3 regions of the Oceaniradius stylonematis genome follow, and region 2 is predicted to be linked to each of the others. Evidence: predicted binding sites of a transcription regulator. Region 2 holds the regulator's gene; each other region holds the start of a gene.
The links. The regulator LexA, encoded in region 2, represses DNA repair genes until DNA is damaged. The targets are predictions, from matches to a motif close to TGTTCNNNNTGTGTTCNG.
Positions count from the first base shown of each region.

Region 1: a site for LexA is predicted at 2,764-2,781, ahead of ACOQOU_RS08295 (helicase-related protein). Genes of this name have one in related genera too.
Region 3: a site for LexA is predicted at 3,762-3,779, ahead of recA (recombinase RecA). Genes of this name have one in related genera too.

Region 1 is NZ_OZ244994.1:1,686,950-1,692,736, reverse strand. It holds gene ACOQOU_RS08295 (helicase-related protein) at 1-2,650, opposite strand, end outside; gene tlpA (thiol:disulfide interchange protein TlpA) at 3,224-3,925, opposite strand; gene argH (argininosuccinate lyase) at 3,924-5,351, shown strand; gene lptM (LPS translocon maturation chaperone LptM) at 5,432-5,614, shown strand; gene lysA (diaminopimelate decarboxylase) at 5,630-5,787, shown strand, end outside.
Region 2 is NZ_OZ244994.1:133,540-139,326, forward strand. It holds gene ACOQOU_RS00730 (ComEC/Rec2 family competence protein) at 1-1,463, shown strand, start outside; gene lexA (transcriptional repressor LexA) at 1,560-2,282, opposite strand; gene ACOQOU_RS00740 (hypothetical protein) at 2,620-3,036, shown strand; gene coaD (pantetheine-phosphate adenylyltransferase) at 3,122-3,619, shown strand; gene ACOQOU_RS00750 (peptidylprolyl isomerase) at 3,650-4,240, shown strand; gene ACOQOU_RS00755 (peptidylprolyl isomerase) at 4,270-4,776, shown strand; gene queA (tRNA preQ1(34) S-adenosylmethionine ribosyltransferase-isomerase QueA) at 4,844-5,787, shown strand, end outside.
Region 3 is NZ_OZ244994.1:3,588,770-3,594,556, forward strand. It holds gene ACOQOU_RS17765 (peptidoglycan DD-metalloendopeptidase family protein) at 1-919, shown strand, start outside; gene ACOQOU_RS17770 (Crp/Fnr family transcriptional regulator) at 935-1,624, opposite strand; gene ACOQOU_RS17775 (pseudouridine-5'-phosphate glycosidase) at 1,724-2,644, opposite strand; gene ACOQOU_RS17780 (PfkB family carbohydrate kinase) at 2,641-3,681, opposite strand; gene recA (recombinase RecA) at 3,836-4,948, shown strand; gene alaS (alanine--tRNA ligase) at 5,289-5,787, shown strand, end outside.

The sequences.
Region 1 (5,787 bases), 1.6 Mb from region 2:
AATCGGGCGCCGCTTCATCGGCCGCCTCATCGGTTGCTGCTGTGGCCTCGGGGGCCGAAGCGGGGTCTTCAGCGGCGGGCTCGGTCGCCGCTTCGGGTGCCGGTTCGGCTGGCGCCGGCGCATGTTTTGCGCGCAGAGCTTCGAGCGCCTGTTCGGCATCGGCGGCTTCGACCGCCTCGTGCCGGTAGCCCAGCGCCTTGAGCACCTCCGTCATGTCGTCCATCGTTGCGCCGAGGATCGACAGCATGGCCGGGGTGACGACGAAGCGGCCATTGCCGTACGCGCCCTCGGGCAGCGCATCGCCGCCGGGCTTGAAGAAGATGCAGGGGCGGATCAGGTCGGCGAGCCGTTCGAGAATGTCGACCCGCACCGCACGCGGGCCCAGATGCCGGTAGCCGGCGAGCTTGAAGAAATCGCGGTCATAGCCCTGGTCGGTGACGAGCGACGTGCGGCCGCTGGCAAGCAGCGTGACCACCTCGCCATAACCCGGCTTGTCGCGGCTGTCGGTGGCCAGCGCCCACAGCAGCGTCACAAGGCCGGCAGGGGCCGGCTTGATCAGCGCCGGCACGAAGATGTGGTAGAAGCCGAACCGCACGCCGTAGCGGCGCAGCGCGGCGCGGCCGTCCTGGTCGAGCGATTTGAGGTCGGCGGCAATGTCGCGGCGCTGCACGATGCCGAAATTCTCGATCAGCCGGAACGCGATGCCACGGGCGATGCCCGACAATTCGTCGGCCTTTTTGAGATCGGTCAGCGGCTTGAGGTGCGTTTCGATATGGAAGGCGACGAAGCGCTCGGCGCGGGCGCGCACCTTGTCCAGCGCCGGCCCGCTCAATTGCTCGTCCGCCAAGAGGATCAGGCGCGGCGACAGCCAGTCTTCGCCGGCGGCGAGCGATCCCACCGGGGCACCGAGCCAGCGCAGCAGGCCATCCGTGCCGATCGCCAGATCGCCGTTCGGGCTGGCTGCGAACCGCTCGGCGCGAGCCTCGAACTCGCTGGCGAGCGCCTTTTGCGCCGCCGCGCGGACTGCCTTGGCGTCCTCGCCCTGCGCGCTCTGGTCGGCGGTGAAGCGGAAACCGTCCAGCTTGCCGATGTGGTGGCCTTCGACGGTCACGTCTCCTGACGGGCTGATTTCCGCTTGCATGGTCATGTTCTCTTTGAGCCGCTTCATGAGCACGGATGTCCTGCGATCAACGAAGCGTTTCGTCAAGCGCTCGTGCAGCGCGTCGGAGAGTTTGTCCTCGATCTGCCGCGTGCGTTCCTTCCAGTGGTCTGCGTCGGCCAGCCAGCCGGGCTGGTGCGACACGTAGGTCCAGGTGCGGATCTGCGCGATCCGGTGCGACAGCGTGTCGATCTCGCCGTCGGTGCGGTCGGCGCGGCGCACCTGCTCGGCCATGAAGTCCTCGTCGACATGGCCGGTGCGGACCAGATCGAGGAAGATCGACGAGATGATGTCGGCATGCTGGGCCGGCGCGATCTTGCGATAATCGGGCAGCGCGCAAACGTCCCACAGCCGTTCGACGGCACGTTCGTCGGCGCACAGGCCCATCACGTCATCGTCGCGCGACAGGAATTCGAGCGCCCGCTGGTCCACGGCGGGAAGCGCCCGGGTCAGGCCGGGAAGCGCCGGGACGATATCGAGCGATGCCTTCAGGTCGGCAACCGATGAAAAGTCCAGCCGGCGGTTGCGCCATTGGAGGACGGACAGCGGCTGGAAATCGTGTCCCTCGATGCGCCGGACCAGCTCTTCGTCCAGCGGCGGAACGCGCGAGGAAACGCCAAACGTGCCGTCGCGAATGTGGCGGCCGGCGCGTCCGGCGATCTGCGCCATCTCCGGCGGGGTCAGGTCGCGATAGGTGCGGCCGTCGAACTTGCGAAGCTGCGCGAAGGCGACATGGTCGACATCGAGATTGAGACCCATGCCGATCGCGTCGGTGGCGACCAGATAATCGACATCGCCGGATTGGAACAATTCGACCTGGGCGTTCCGCGTGCGCGGGCTCAGCGCGCCCATCACCACCGCCGCGCCGCCGCGCTGCCGGCGGATCAGTTCGGCCACCGCATAGACCTCATCGGCGGAGAAGGCGACGATGGCCGACCGGCGCGGCAGGCGCGTCAGCTTGGCGGGCCCGGCATAGGACAGGTGCGACATGCGCGGCCGCGCCGTGATCGTGATTCCCGGCAGAAGCTGGCGCAGCAGCGGCGCGATGGTCGCCGCGCCCAGAAGCAGCGTCTCTTCGCGCCCGCGCACATTCATCAGCCGGTCGGTGAAGATATGGCCGCGTTCGAGATCGCCGGCCAGTTGCACCTCGTCGATCGCAACGAAGGCCGCATCGGGGTCGCGCGGCATGGCCTCGACGGTGCAGACGGTGAACCGCGCCTTTTCCGGCACAATCTTTTCTTCGCCGGTGACCAGCGCGACACTGGCCGCGCCGACCTTTTCGGCCACGCGGCCATAGACCTCCCGCGCCAGCAGCCGCAGCGGCAGGCCGATGACGCCGGACGAGTGCGCGACCATCCGCTCGATGGCCAAATGCGTCTTGCCGGTGTTGGTCGGCCCCAGAATTGCGGTGACCGCGTGGCCCGAGACCGCGTTCTGCGCCCGGTCTCCGGACGATGGCGATGGCGATGGCGTGCGCGTTTGGGAGAGCATGAGAGATCGTGTTCCGTGTGCCGCGCAGATAGGGCGAGCGTGGCGCCGATACCATGGCGGACGGCAAATTGCAGCGCTCGACGCGCCGGTTTTCGTCCACAGCCGTTAACAACCGGAACGAGTCTGGAACGAATCGCTGACGAATCGCTGACTCGCATGGGTTGTGCATTTGTTCCCCACCATATGTGGTGATCCGGGCGTGCCGGACCACCATGGCTAGACTCGGTGGAAAGCGTCACGGGGCTGTCACGCGCCCCAGCGTTAACCTTTGGCGGCGGCGCGCGCCAACGTGACGGGTCGTGATGATAACCGCTTGAATTTGAACGATGAAGTTTACACTTGGTTAACCATGAATGGCGCGGATTTGCTGTTTTCCGTTAACTTTCGGAACCGGGCGGGAACGAACCGGCGACGAATCGCTGATTGGGCAAGGTTGGCGCTTTGTTCTCTCAAGATGTGGTGGGTCGCTGCCCTTGCTGGATACAACCATAGCGTTTCATGGCGATGTTCGGAGGCCGGATGCGGGCGTCCGCGTTAACGAAATGCGCGGGAAGCGGGTACGTGGCCCGGCGTTCAACTGCCGGGCCGGGCCGCCAGCGCACCGTCTATCAGCGCAAACGCGTCGGGGCTCGACCAATGGGCCGGGCCGTTCATGTTGGCGATCACGCAGCCGGCCTCGTCGACCAGCAGCGTCACCGGAAGCCCGAACGCCAGCCCGTCGCGCTTGAGCGCGTTGAACACGCCGATCGTCGGGTCGTGATAAAAGGCAAGGCCGTCCACGCCGATCTCGTCGAGAAAGGCGCGCGGTTTGTCGTCCGAGCCGCCATCGACGGAAATCGCCACGACCTCGAAACCTTCGCCGCCGCGCTCCTGCTGCAGCGTTTCAAGCCAGGGCATTTCCTCTCGGCACGGCGCGCACCAAGTGGCCCACAGATTGATCAGGCGCAGCTTTTCGCCCGTGTCGGCCAGCGTGATGGGCGTCCCGGCATTGTCGTTAAAAGCGAGGGACGACAGGTTCTCCGGCTCGTCGCGGATCGCCATCGCCGCCATGTCGCCGGCCAGAAGCGGGTCGATCGCGGTCTGATAGGCTGCCGTCGCCGTGCATTGCGCGTTGGCGGCCTGACCGGCATGGACAGAGGCGCCGCCGCTCCCGTATATCCGCGCAGCGCCGATGGCGGCGCCCGCCACAAGGCCCAGCGCGACGAAGACGCCGATTGTCAGCGGCCAGCGGCGGGCCGAGCCTTTTTCATTCTTGTCCGGGGACGGATTGTCCATGTCCAACTCATCCAAACCTGCAAACGACGCAAGCGAAACGTCCAACCTGATGTGGGGCGGCCGTTTCGCCTCCGGTCCCGCCGCCATCATGGAGGAGATCAACGCTTCGATCGATTTCGACCGCGCGCTCTACACCCAGGACATTGACGGGTCCATCGCCCACGCCACCATGTTGGAAGCCACCGGTATCATTTCCAGTGGCGACCGTGACGCGATCATTGCCGGTTTGACCGCGATCCGCGGGGAAATCGAGGCCGGAACGTTCACTTTTTCGCGCGCGCTCGAGGACATTCACATGAACATCGAGGCGCGGCTGGCCGAAACGATCGGCCCTGCGGCGGGCCGCCTGCACACGGCGCGCTCGCGCAACGACCAGGTGGCGCTCGATTTCAGGCTCTGGGTCAAGACCGAACTGAAGAAGACCGAAAGCGCGCTCAAGACGCTGATCGGCACCTTCGTCGACCGGGCCGAGGAGCATGCGGGTACCGTAATGCCCGGCTTCACGCACCTTCAGACGGCGCAGCCGGTCACCTTCGGCCATCATCTGATGGCCTATGCGGAAATGTTCGGCCGCGACCTGTCGCGGGTTCGCGACGCGCTGGAACGGCTGGACGAATGCCCGCTCGGCGCAGCGGCGCTGGCCGGCACGGGCTTTCCGATCGACCGGCACATGACCGCCGAGGCGCTCGGTTTCCGCGAGCCGACACGCAACTCCATCGACACGGTCTCGGACCGGGATTTTGCGCTCGATTTCCTGTCGGCGTCGTCGATCTGCGCGACGCATCTGTCGCGGCTGGCCGAAGAGATCGTGATCTGGTCGACACCGCAATTCGGCTTCGTGACCCTGTCGGATGCGTTTTCGACCGGCTCGTCGATCATGCCGCAGAAGAAAAACCCCGATGCGGCCGAGCTGGTGCGGGCCAAGACCGGGCGGATCAATGGCGCGCTGATCGCCCTGTCGACGGTGATGAAGGGGCTGCCGCTGGCCTATTCCAAGGACATGCAGGAGGACAAGGAGCAGGTGTTCGATGCGGCCAAGTCGCTCGAACTGGCGCTTGCCGCGATGACCGGCATGGTGGCCAATCTGACGGTCAACAAGGCTGCCATGCGTAAGGCGGCAGGGTCGGGCTATTCCATCGCCACCGATCTCGCCGACTGGCTCGTGCGCGAACTCGGACTGCCTTTCCGGGAAGCCCATCACGTGACGGGCCGTGCGGTGGCGCTGGCCTCCGAGCGGGGAGTCGGCCTCGAAAAACTGACGCTGGACGATCTTCGCTCGATCCACGAGGGCATCACGGACGATGTGTTCTCGGTGCTCTCGGTCACGAAGTCCGTCGCGAGCCGGACCAGCTTTGGCGGCACGGCACCGCGCGAGGTCAGGCGGCAGGTGCGCTATTGGCGCAAGCGGCTCAAGAAGATGGGCTAGGCAAGCCGCGCGCCGGCCCCTTGCAACGCTTCACCATTTGCCGCACACAGACGCCGGTTGCCAGAAACGAGACCGACGCCATGACCGCCCGTACAGCCCTGACCCGCACGGCCCTTGCCGCGCTTCTTCTCGCGCTCGCCGCCTGCGGACGGGCAGGCCCGCTGGAGCCGCCGCCCGCACGTACCGCGCCGGACGGCACGCCGGAACAGGCGCAGCCCGAAGAGGCCGACCGTCCGTTCATCCTCGACGGCCTGATCCAGTAGCTTGGACCACGCACCGTGAACCATTTCGACTATCGCGATGGCGTTCTGCACGCCGAGGGCGTGCCGTTGCCGCTGATCGCCGAGCAGGTCGGCACGCCGTTTTATTGCTATTCGACGGCGACGCTTACCCGCCATTACCAGGTCTTTGCCGGTGCGTTTTCCGATATCGACGC
Region 2 (5,787 bases):
TCAACGAGGCGCTGCGCGTCTCGGGGCTTGCGCACATATTGACGATTTCCGGGCTGCACATGGCGCTGGTCGCCGGCACGGTGATGATGACGCTCCGCGCGATTCTTGCCCTGTCGGGCCCGGTGGCTTCGGCCCATGCGGTGAAGAAATATGCGGCGAGCGCGGCCTTTGCGGCGATCTTCGTCTATCTGTTTCTGGCCGGCGCGGGCGTTGCCACGCAACGCTCATTCGTCATGCTGGCGGTGATGCTCGGCGCGCTGATGCTCGACAGGACGGCGATCAGCAAGCGCAACCTCGCCATCGCCGCGATCATCGTCATCGCCGTCGCGCCGGCCAGCGTCGTCGGGCCGAGCTTTCACATGTCGTTTGCCGCGACGCTGGCGCTGATAGCGCTTTATGACGGCTGGAACCGCGCCCGGATTGCACGGGCACGGCAGCGCGGCGATACGCCAATCCAAAGCGGGACCGCGGCGGCCGCGGCCAACGCTTGGCGGTTCGTGGCAGCCCTTGCGGCCACTTCGATCGTCGCAGGCGCCGCCAGCGGGCTTTATGCGGCCTATCATTTCCAGCGCGTGGCTGTCCTCGGCCTGGTGACCAATCTGGCCGCGATGCCGATCGTCTCGTTCCTGACCATGCCGCTGGCGATATTGGCAACGCTCGCCATCCCGTTCGGCATCGACGGGCCGATCTATGCGGCGATGGCAGCGAGCGCCGGCTGGATCCTGTCCATCGCGCAATGGGTCGCCGAACGGTCTCCCGACGGGATGGTCGGCGCCATGTCCGCGGGCACCATGCTGGCGGCGACGGTGGCGCTGGCCTGGCTGTGCCTGTTCCGCACTTGGCTGCGCTGGGCGGCGATCCTGCCCGCATGCGTCGCGATCGTGCTTGCCCGGCAGGGCGAACTGCCGATCGCTGTCATCTCCGAGGACGGCAGGCAGATGGCGATGATCGGCGACGATGGCACGCTGCGCGTCAACCGTGCGCGGCCGAACGGGTTCATCCTCGAACAATGGCAGATGGCCTATGCGGCGCGGACGGTGACCAGGCCCGTCTCCGTCGATGATCCATTCACCGAGGCTCCTGACGGCACTGGACGGGAAAGCGCGATGCGCTGCAACGGGACGGTTTGCATGGCAAATGTGCGCCACGCATCTGGCGCTTCGGTCGATATCGCGATCCTCACGGAACCGGCGGACGGACCGTTGAGCGGAGGTGAACTGTGCCGGCGATTCGATCTGATCGTGCTGGCCTATGCGCCATCAACTGCGCACTGCAACGACGGCACGCTGGTGCTGACGGCGCAGACGCTTGCCCTGCAAGGCAGCGCGGAAATCGCAGTCCGAACCGATGCTTCAGGCGAACCGAAACTGACGGCACGTCATGCGATCGGCGCATCCTTGCGGCCCTGGCACGATCACCGTCGATGGAGCCGGGCGGCCCGCAACCTCGCCGAAAGGAATTAAACGCGCTGGCCCGGCACGCTGCGTGCCGACAATAGCCACATCGCCCAACCACCCGCCAGATCGGACCGGTTCCTGATCCGCTTTAGCGCCTGACCCTCAGTAGCGCCGGACGAGACCGACCAGCCGCCCCTGTATCCGCACCCGGTCGGGCCCGAAAATGCGGGTCTCATAGGCTGGGTTGGCCGCTTCCAGCGCAATCGAGGCGCCCTTGCGGCGGAAACGTTTGAGGGTGGCTTCCTCGTCATCGACCAGAGCGACGACGATCTCGCCGGGATTGGCCGTGTCGGTGCGTTTGATCACCACCGTGTCGCCATCGAGAATGCCGGCATGGATCATCGAATCGCCCTCGACATCGAGCGCGTAGTGTTCGCCCTTGCCCATCATGTCGGGCGGCACGACCAGCGACCGCGTCTGGTTCTCGATCGCGGAAATCGGAACACCGGCGGCGATCTTGCCCATCACCGGAACGCTGAAATCGTCATTGGCGCCATCGGGCGCCTCGCGCGGCGGAGCGGCGGGAACGGACGGGGCGGCGGGCCGGCCAAGGCCGCCCTCGACCACGCTCGGCGAAAAGCGCTGGCGCACCTGGTTGATCGGCTGCATCGCCTCGGGCAGCTTGATCACTTCCAGCGCCCGCGCCCGGTTGGGCAGGCGGCGGATGAAGCCGCGCTCCTCGAGCGCGGTGATCAGCCGGTGGATGCCGGACTTCGACGCCAAATCCAGCGCCTCCTTCATTTCGTCGAAGGATGGCGGGACGCCGGTCTCCTTGAGCCGTTCATTGATGAACATCAGGAGGTCGAGTTGTTTGCGTGTCAGCATGGCGAATCCGGAAACAAACGAAAACAAATGTCGAACAGACGTTAACTGTTCCATTTGTGTTCCGCAAGGGATAAAATCCGGTTAACGCCTGCAATGCTGCGTGCAGTCGTGTCGAACGCCGGCGGCGCAGCGGCGATGTCAGTCGCGCGGGCGCACCATCAGGCCGAACGACAGGGCGGTGGCGCCGGTCAGCACGGTGACGGCGGTGGCGATGGCGTAGATCGTGATCATGACGGTTCTCCCAACAGGCACAATGACTGTGTTTGTGCCGGTGAAAACGCGCGGGCGATGTGATAGGTTGCACACGGCGATGCGTTTTCACGGTTCGAGGGAGTGGATGATGGCCGGTCCGGGGCGATTGTTATGCGCAACCGCGCTTGCCACGCTGGGGCTGACCGGCGCGGCGTCGGCGACGGCAAGCGTCGCCTGCACCGGTGTCGACGATCCCGGAACGTCCGTTCTGCTGACGCTTGGACGTGTGCCGGTGCTGGCTGTGGTCAATGCGGTTATCGAAGCGGACGGCACGGTCTATGCGACCAATCCGCCGGAGGGCGAGGATGCCGAAACGATCCTGTTCGGGCAGGGCTATACGAGTTCCGAGCGCCTTTGGGCGGATTTCACCGATCCCAATGTCGAGGAGATCCTGATCACGCTGCGTCTCGAGCGCGCGTTCGAGGACAAGGCCGGCGCGGAAGCCGGAATTTTGCGGATCGTCGGACAGGGCGCCTATGCGGTGACCTGCGAAACCGGCTGACGCGCGCCGTCGTCGCCGATCATGAAGGCTTGCTGCCCGCCGAAAAGGCTTTGCAGGCGCGCCGCTTTTTTCCTACACGCACCCGATGAGCAAACGTTCGGCCATCTATGCGGGCTCCTTCGACCCGTTGACCAACGGGCACCTGTCCGTGCTGCGGGCCGGTCTCGCGCTGTTCGACCGCGTGACGGTCGCCATCGGCACCCATGCCGGCAAGAAAGGCCTGTTCGCTTTCGATGAGCGCGAAAGCCTGATCCGCGCCGCGCTGGACGAGGCGGGCCTTGCCGGCGACCGGGTGTCGGTAACCGCGTTCGACGGGCTGGTGGTCGATGCGGCGCGCGCGGCGGGCGCGGTCGCCATGCTGCGCGGCCTGCGCGATTCCACCGATTATGCCTATGAGATGCAGATGGCCGGCATGAACACGGCCATGGCGCCGGACATCGAGACCGTGTTCGTGCCCGCGGCGGCCGAAACCCGTCCCATCGCCGCCACATTGGTGCGCCAGATCGCGGCCATGGGCGGCGATGTGTCGCCCTTCGTTCCCGGCCCGGTGGAAAAGGCGCTCAAGGCGCGGTTTGCCGGCTGATCGAAAGCTGACACGAAAAGAGGCTCCTTCATGCGTTTGACACGACGAATTGTGCTGGCCGCCACCGCCGCGCTCGGCCTGACCGGCGCGACGGTTTCGATATCGATGGCCGAGGCCGATCCATCGGACACGATGGTCATCACGCTCAAGGACGGCGAGGTGCGCGTCGCGCTCAGGCCCGATCTGGCGCCGAAGCATGTCGAACAGATCAAGACGCTGGTGCGCCAGGGCGCCTACGACAATGTCGCCTTTCACCGCGTCATCGACGGCTTCATGGCGCAGACCGGCGACGTCCAGTTCGGCGACATGGAAGACGGGTTCAGCCTGCGCCGCGCCGGCACCGGCGGCTCCGACCTGCCGGACCTTCCGGCCGAGTTCTCGGGCGAGCCCTTCATGCGCGGCGTCGTCGGCATGGCACGCTCGCAGAGCCCGAACTCGGCCAATTCCCAGTTCTTCATCATGTTCGACGAGGGCCGTTTTCTCGACGGCCAGTACACGGTCGTCGGCAGCGTCGTCAGCGGCATGGAATATGTCGACAACATCACGCGCGGCTCGCAGGCGCAGAACGGCGCCGTCGCCGACCCCGACCGCATGATCAAGGTCGAGATGGCCGATCAGTAGTCACACGATTTCAAGGAGAGGATATCCCATTGGCTTACAAGGACCCCGAGAACACGCTCGTCATGGAAACCACCAAGGGCGAAGTCGTGATCGAGATGAAGCCCGATCTGGCCCCCGGTCATGTCGCGCGCATCAAGGAACTGGCGCGCGCGGGCGACTATGACGGCGTGGTCTTCCACCGCGTCATTGACGGCTTCATGGCGCAGACCGGCGATGTGCGTTTCGGCAAGAAGGGCGGCGCCCATTTCGATCCCGGCCGCGCCGGCATGGGCGGCTCGTCCAAGCCCGATCTCAAGGCCGAATTCTCCGGCGCCAACCATGGCCGCGGCACCTGCTCGATGGCCCGCGCCCAAAACCCCAATTCGGCGAACTCGCAATTCTTCATCTGTTTCGAGGACGCCTCGTTCCTCGACAATCAGTACACGGTCTGGGGCGAGGTGATCGAAGGCATGGACAATGTCGACCGGATCAAGCGCGGCGAGCCGGTGCAGGATCCTGATTCGATCGTCTCGATGAAGGTCGCGGCAGACCTCTGATAGCGGCCGTCATGCGTCTTGCAGGGCGCCGCGCCGCGGCGTCCTGTTTTCATTTTGGGGATCGATCGTGCGCGTCGATGAGTTCGATTTTGACCTGCCCGAGGAACGGATCGCGCTGCGCCCGGCCGAGCCGCGCGATGCGGCGCGCATGCTTGTGGTGCGCGATACCGGCCTGACCGACGCGGGCGTCATGGACCTGCCGTCCTTCCTGTCGGCGGGCGACCTGATGGTGTTCAACGACACGCGCGTCATCCCGGCCCAGCTCGAAGGGACCCGCGAGCGTGACGGCCAGATCGCGTCCGTAGGCGCGACGCTGCACATGCGCGAGGGCCCCGACCGGTGGAAGGCGTTCGTGCGCGGCGCCAAGAAGCTGCGTGTCGGCGACCGCATCCGGTTCGGCGAAACCGCAGAAGCCTGCCTTGCCGGCGCGCTCGACGCGACGGTCGCCGAGAAGGCCGAGGGCGGCGAGGTGACGCTCGCCTTCGATCTGGCCGGTCCCGACCTTGACGCCGCGATCGCCCTGGCCGGCCACATTCCGCTGCCGCCCTATATCGCGTCCAAACGCGCCGACGACGAACGCGACCGCACCGATTATCAGACCGTCTATGCCCGCGAGGACGGCGCGGTGGCCGCGCCCACGGCCGGCCTGCACTTCACCGACCGGCTGTTCGACAAGCTCGATGCGGCCGGCGTCAACCGTGCCTTCGTCACGCTGCATGTCGGCGCCGGCACGTTCCTTCCGGTCAAGGCCGACGATACCGACGACCACAGGATGCACGCCGAGATCGGCCATGTGTCCAAAGCGACCGCCGCGCTGATCAATCAGACCCGGGCGCGGGGCGGCCGGATCGTCTCGGTCGGCACGACCTCGCTGCGGCTGCTCGAAAGCGCCGCCGATGAGGCGGGCACCGTCCATTCCTTCGCCGGCGCGACCGACATCTTCATCACGCCCGGCTACCGGTTCCGCTGCGTCGATGTGCTGATGACCAACTTCCACCTGCCGCGCTCGAC
Region 3 (5,787 bases), 150 kb from region 2:
CGTGCAGGCCGGACAGCGCATCCTGATCCCGACCTATGTTTATGGCCGCACCGTGCCGGTGTCCGCGCCCGATGCCAATTCCGGCGTGCGCTCGGCGCGCGCCAGCGTCGGCGGCCGCTCCGATGTCAGCCTCGACCGGGCACCGGTTCCGGCCGCGCGCCCGCAGGCATCCGTGCGTCCCGCCATGCCGACCCAAACGGCCGCCGCTCCGGCGGCAACGCCCTCCGCGTCGCTTCAGGGCGGCCGCTACACGGTCCAGTCCGGCGATACGCTGTCGGCAATCTCCCGCCGCACCGGGGCCTCCGTTGCCGCGATCAAGCGCACCAACGGGCTGTCGTCCGACATGGTCCGCGTCGGCCAGCGCCTGACGATACCCGGCCTTTCCGGCGATGTCTCCGCAACGGCCACAGCGGCATTGCCGCCCAATGTGGACCCGATGGTCACCAGTTCGGTCACGCCGGCACAGCGCCCGGCATCATCAAGCTCCGGCAGCGTGCAGGCGATCGACGAGAGCAGCACCGCGCGGGCGCCCGATGCGACAGGCGTTGCCAACATGCGCTGGCCCGCGCGCGGACGGATCATCTCGGGTTTCGGCAGCAATTCGGGCGGCCGCCCCAACGACGGCATCGACATTTCCGTGCCCAAGGGCACGCCGGTTAAGGCCGCCGAGAACGGCGTCGTCATCTATGCCGGCGACGGACTCAAGGAGTTCGGCGAGACGGTGCTGGTGCGCCATTCGGACGGCTATGTCACCGTGTACGGGCATCTCGATTCCATGTCGGTGTCGCGCGGCGACAACGTCAGCCGCGGCCAGACGCTCGGCGCTTCGGGCATGAGCGGCAACGCGCGCCAGCCGCAGCTGCATTTCGAGGTGCGCAAGGATTCGCGCCCCGTCGATCCGACCCGTTACCTGAACTGACGGTGGGGCTGCGCGTCAGCCGCCCTTTTCCCAGCCTTCACTGAGACGGCGGTTGAGTTCGCCCATGTCGGCGAGCACGATCGCCCCGCGCGTGCGTTCGATCACGCCCTCCCGTTCGAGTTTCGCGATCTCGCGGCTGACCACCTCGCGCCGACAGCCGATCCGTTCGGCCAGATCCTGCTGCACCGGCGGCGGCGTGATCGTGCGCTGGCCGTCATGGCCCTTGCGCGGTTTCGACAGGCGGATCAGCTCCGAATAGAGCCGGTACTTGGCGGCAAGGAACGAATGCTCGGCCAGCCGCGTATTGAGCCCGCGAATGCGGTCCGACATGGCGCTCATCAAGGCAAGCGCCACATCGGGCTCCTCGCGCAGGATCGTGCGGAACACCGATTGCGGGACGCGGATAAGCCGCGTGCGCACCATCGCCGTGATGTTGGCGGACCGGCGCGTGCCGTCGATGGCCGCCAGCTCGCCGAAAAACGCGCCTTCGCCAAGTTCCCCAAGGATCACCTCGCGGCCCGTCGCAATGCGCAGGATGACGCGTACGCGACCGCTGGCAATCAGGAACACGTCATGGGTATCGTCGTCGAAATCGAGCACCAGCTCGTTCTCGTCGAAATCGCTGATCGAGCACTGGCCGGCAAAGCGGCTGTCGGCGTCTGCATCGAGCGCCGAAAACAGCGCAAAGGCGGAAAGCTGCTGCATGCGTCTGGCGGGTCCGGGTCGGGTCTTCGGCTGGCCGCGACCATGCCGCATCCCGCCATGGTCTGACAAGCCAGGGCGCCGGCGCGCGGCAGGGACGGGTCAGCGCCGCGCCAACGCCACGGCGATCTCGGCGCCGAGCCGCGCATTGCTTTCGACAAGCGCGATGTTGGTCAAAAGGCTGCGGCCGCCGGTGATTTCGACGATGCGCGCGAGCAGCCACGGCGTGACCTGCTTGCCGGCGATGCCCTGTCTGGCCGCTTCGGCCTGGGCTTGCGCGATAAAAACCGCCATCTCCGCATGCGGGATTTCCGCGTCAGCCGGCACGGGATTGGCGACGAGGATGCCGCCATGGCGATAATCGGCCAGTTCGGTGCGCATCGCGACGAACCGGGCGATCGCATCGGCATCGTCGAGTCTGAGCGGCGCGTCGAGACCCGACCCGCGCGACCAGAAGGCCGGCATCTCGTCCTGGCCAACGGCGATGACGGGCACGCCGCGCGTCTCAAGCGCCTCCAGCGTCTTTGGGATATCGAGGATCGCCTTGGCGCCGGCCGAAACGACGGTGACCGGCGTGCGCGCCAACTCGTCCAGATCGGCGGAGATGTCGAAGCTCGTCTCGGCGCCCTGGTGCACGCCGCCAATGCCGCCGGTGGCAAAGACCGCAATCCCCGCGCCATGGGCCGCCATCATGGTTGCGGCGACGGTGGTGCCGCCTGTCAGCCCCTCGGCACAGGCAAAGGCGAGGTCCGCGCGCGACAGTTTGAGCGTTCCGCTCGCCTTTGCCAATGTTTCAGCGTCGGTCGCAGACAGGCCGATGCGGATTGTCCCGTCGATGACGGCGATGGTGGCCGGTGTCGCGCCATGATCGCGAACAGCGGTTTCGACGCGCTCGAGCATCGCCAGATTGTCCGGCCAGGGCATGCCGTGCGTGATGATGGTCGATTCCAGCGCGACGACCGGCGCACCGGTGTCAAGCGCGGTGCGGACGGCGGGGTCGAAACGGATCGGCGGCTTGGTCATGGGGTCTCGCTCGACGTGTCTGTATCTAGGGCAATCGGTTCGCGGGCGGGCAGGGCATCTGCACGGCCTTTCAGGCCGCAGGCGGCGATATCAGCCCGGAATGGCCCCGTCACGCCGATCGTCGCGGCCGCGGCTGCCACCCCGACCCGCACGGCACTCGGGAGCGCCATTCCGGGCCAATGGGCGAGCGTCGCGCCGGCCAGTGCGTCGCCCGCGCCTGTGACGTCGACCGGATTGGCCGCTTCGCCGACCGGCTGACGCCACGCGGCATCGCCGTCCAGCACGGTCACGGGCCCGCCGCCGTCGCTGATCACGGCGCGCCGGAACCCCAGCGCCGACAGGCGGGCGAGGGTGGCGGGCGTGACCGGTTCGCCGAGCGGCGCACTGATAAGTGCGTTCATCTCGCGGCGGTTCATGAATGCGAGCGCAAAGCGGGCCGCGTGCGGCGCGATGCGCGGTGCCTTGGCCGGCGACACCGCAAGCGCGACGATCGGCGCATCGGTGGCATCGCACAGCGCGCCGATCGCGCCGGACGGCAAATTGGCATCGACAAGGAGCATGCCCGCCTGCGCGATCAACGCTCTGGGCTCGGCGCGGCGCAGATGCCGCGCCAGTCCCGTCTCATAAAGGTCCATGTCGGCCAGCGCCGCCATCACCTCGCCATCCGCATCCATGATTGCCGTGTAGCTGGGCGTCGCCCGGTCGAGGAACACCGCGCTGAAATCCTCGACCCCCGCTTGCGACAGGGCCTGGGAGACCAAGCGTCCGCCTGTATCGCCGCCGCGCGCTGAAATCAGGCCGACCCGCCCACCGCCGACGGCCCGTGCGACCCGCAGCGTGTTGGCCATGCAGCCGCCCACCCATTCGGCCATGGTGCCGGGGTTGGAGGCGCCATCATGCGCCGGTCCCGACAGATGGCCGATCCTATCGACATGGGCGCCGCCGACGCCGAGGATCGCAAGCCGCGCCGCCATCACCGCGCGATTCCGGCAAACGCCGGTCCCGCGCCGCCCGGCCGGGCCGAAGTCGGGATACATCCGTAGGGCACAAAAAAAGACATAATAAGAACAAAAATCATTTCCGTTTCGGTTTCAATACGTTATCGCGCTTGCAGGGTGGGAACAAAAATGGTACAAACTTGCAGGACGGTTTCCTTTGCGCCTGCCAGCGCTTTAACATAAGGGTGGACATATGGCTCAGAACAATTTGCGGTTGGTTGAGGGCAAATCGGTGGACAAGTCAAAGGCTCTGGACGCGGCGCTCGCGCAGATCGAACGATCCTTCGGCAAGGGCTCGATCATGCGGCTGGGCGTCAACGAGCAGGTCGTCGAGATCGAGACCGTCTCGACCGGTTCGCTCGGCCTCGACATCGCGCTCGGCGTGGGCGGGCTGCCCAAGGGCCGCATCATCGAGATTTACGGGCCTGAAAGCTCGGGCAAGACCACCATGGCGCTGCACACGGTGGCCGAGGCGCAGAAGGAGGGCGGCATCTGCGCCTTCATCGATGCCGAACACGCGCTCGATCCGGTCTATGCGCGCAAGCTGGGCGTCAATCTCGAAGACCTTCTGATCTCGCAGCCCGACACGGGCGAGCAGGCGCTGGAAATCGCCGACACGCTGGTGCGGTCGGGGGCGTGCGACGTACTCGTGATCGATTCGGTCGCCGCGTTGACGCCGCGCGCCGAAATCGAGGGCGAGATGGGCGATTCGCTGCCTGGTCTCCAGGCGCGGCTGATGAGCCAGGCGCTGCGCAAGCTGACCGCCTCGATCTCGCGCTCGAACACGATGGTCATCTTCATCAACCAGATCCGCATGAAGATCGGCGTGATGTTCGGCTCGCCCGAGACGACGACCGGCGGCAACGCGCTGAAATTCTATGCCTCGGTCCGGCTCGACATTCGCCGCATCGGCGCGGTCAAGGATCGCGACGAGGTCGTCGGCAACCAGACCCGCGTCAAGGTGGTCAAGAACAAGCTGGCGCCGCCTTTCAAGGAGGTGCTGTTCGACATCATGTATGGCGAGGGCGTCTCCAAGACCGGCGAGCTGATCGATCTGGGCGTCAAGGCGGGCATCGTCGAAAAGTCCGGCTCCTGGTTCTCCTATGACAGCCAGCGGCTGGGGCAGGGGCGCGAGAACGCCAAGCAGTTCCTGCGCGACAATGTCGATGTCGCCGCGCGGATCGAGATGGCCCTGCGCCAGAATGCCGGCCTGATCGCCGAGCAGCTTCTGCACGACGATGAAAGCGCGTCCGCGGCCGATGCCGGCGACGTCGATTTCGACGGCGATGCAGCCGCCGAGGGCTGAGATCCGCAACAGGTCGGGCACCCCCATGGGAGTGCCGGCTCCGGCCGGCATCCGGAGGGATCGTCTCCGATTGCATCCAAGGGTCGTCGACCCCATTTGACGGTGGCCGGTACGGGCATGGTTCCGTTCGGCCACCCTTTTCATGCGGCCTTTCTTTTTGCCGCCCTGACTCCGGTTCAGCCCCGATCTGCGTCGGTGCTGCGTGCTGGACAGCGGGCCGGCTTTTGCCGTAATCACGGGCCTCTGACCGGCGCCGCGCGGCGCGGCGTTCAAGGGTGGCCGCACTCTTGTGCCCGCCGCCGGCGTTTCCGCAACCGGAAGTCTGTTCACGGGTGTTTTCATGAGTGGCGTCAATTCGATACGCACCGCTTTTCTCGACTATTTCGCCGCCAACGGCCACCGCATCGTGCCGTCGAGCCCGCTGGTGCCGCTGAACGATCCGACGCTGATGTTCACCAATGCGGGCATGGTGCAGTTCAAGAACGTCTTCACCGGGCTTGAAAAGCGCGATTATGGGCGGGCCGTCACCTCGCAGAAATGCGTTCGTGCCGGCGGAAAGCACAACGATCTGGACAATGTCGGCTACACCGCGCGCCACCACACCTTTTTCGAGATGCTCGGCAATTTCTCGTTCGGCGACTATTTCAAGGACGAGGCGATTACGCTCGCCTGGAAGCTGATCACCGGCGAGTTCGGCCTCGATCCCGAGCGGCTTCTGGTCACCGTCTATCACACCGACGATCAGGCGTTCGATCTGTGGCGGAAGATTTCCGGCCTTCACGAGGACCGGATCATCCGCATACCGACGCACGACAATTTCTGGCAGATGGGCGATACCG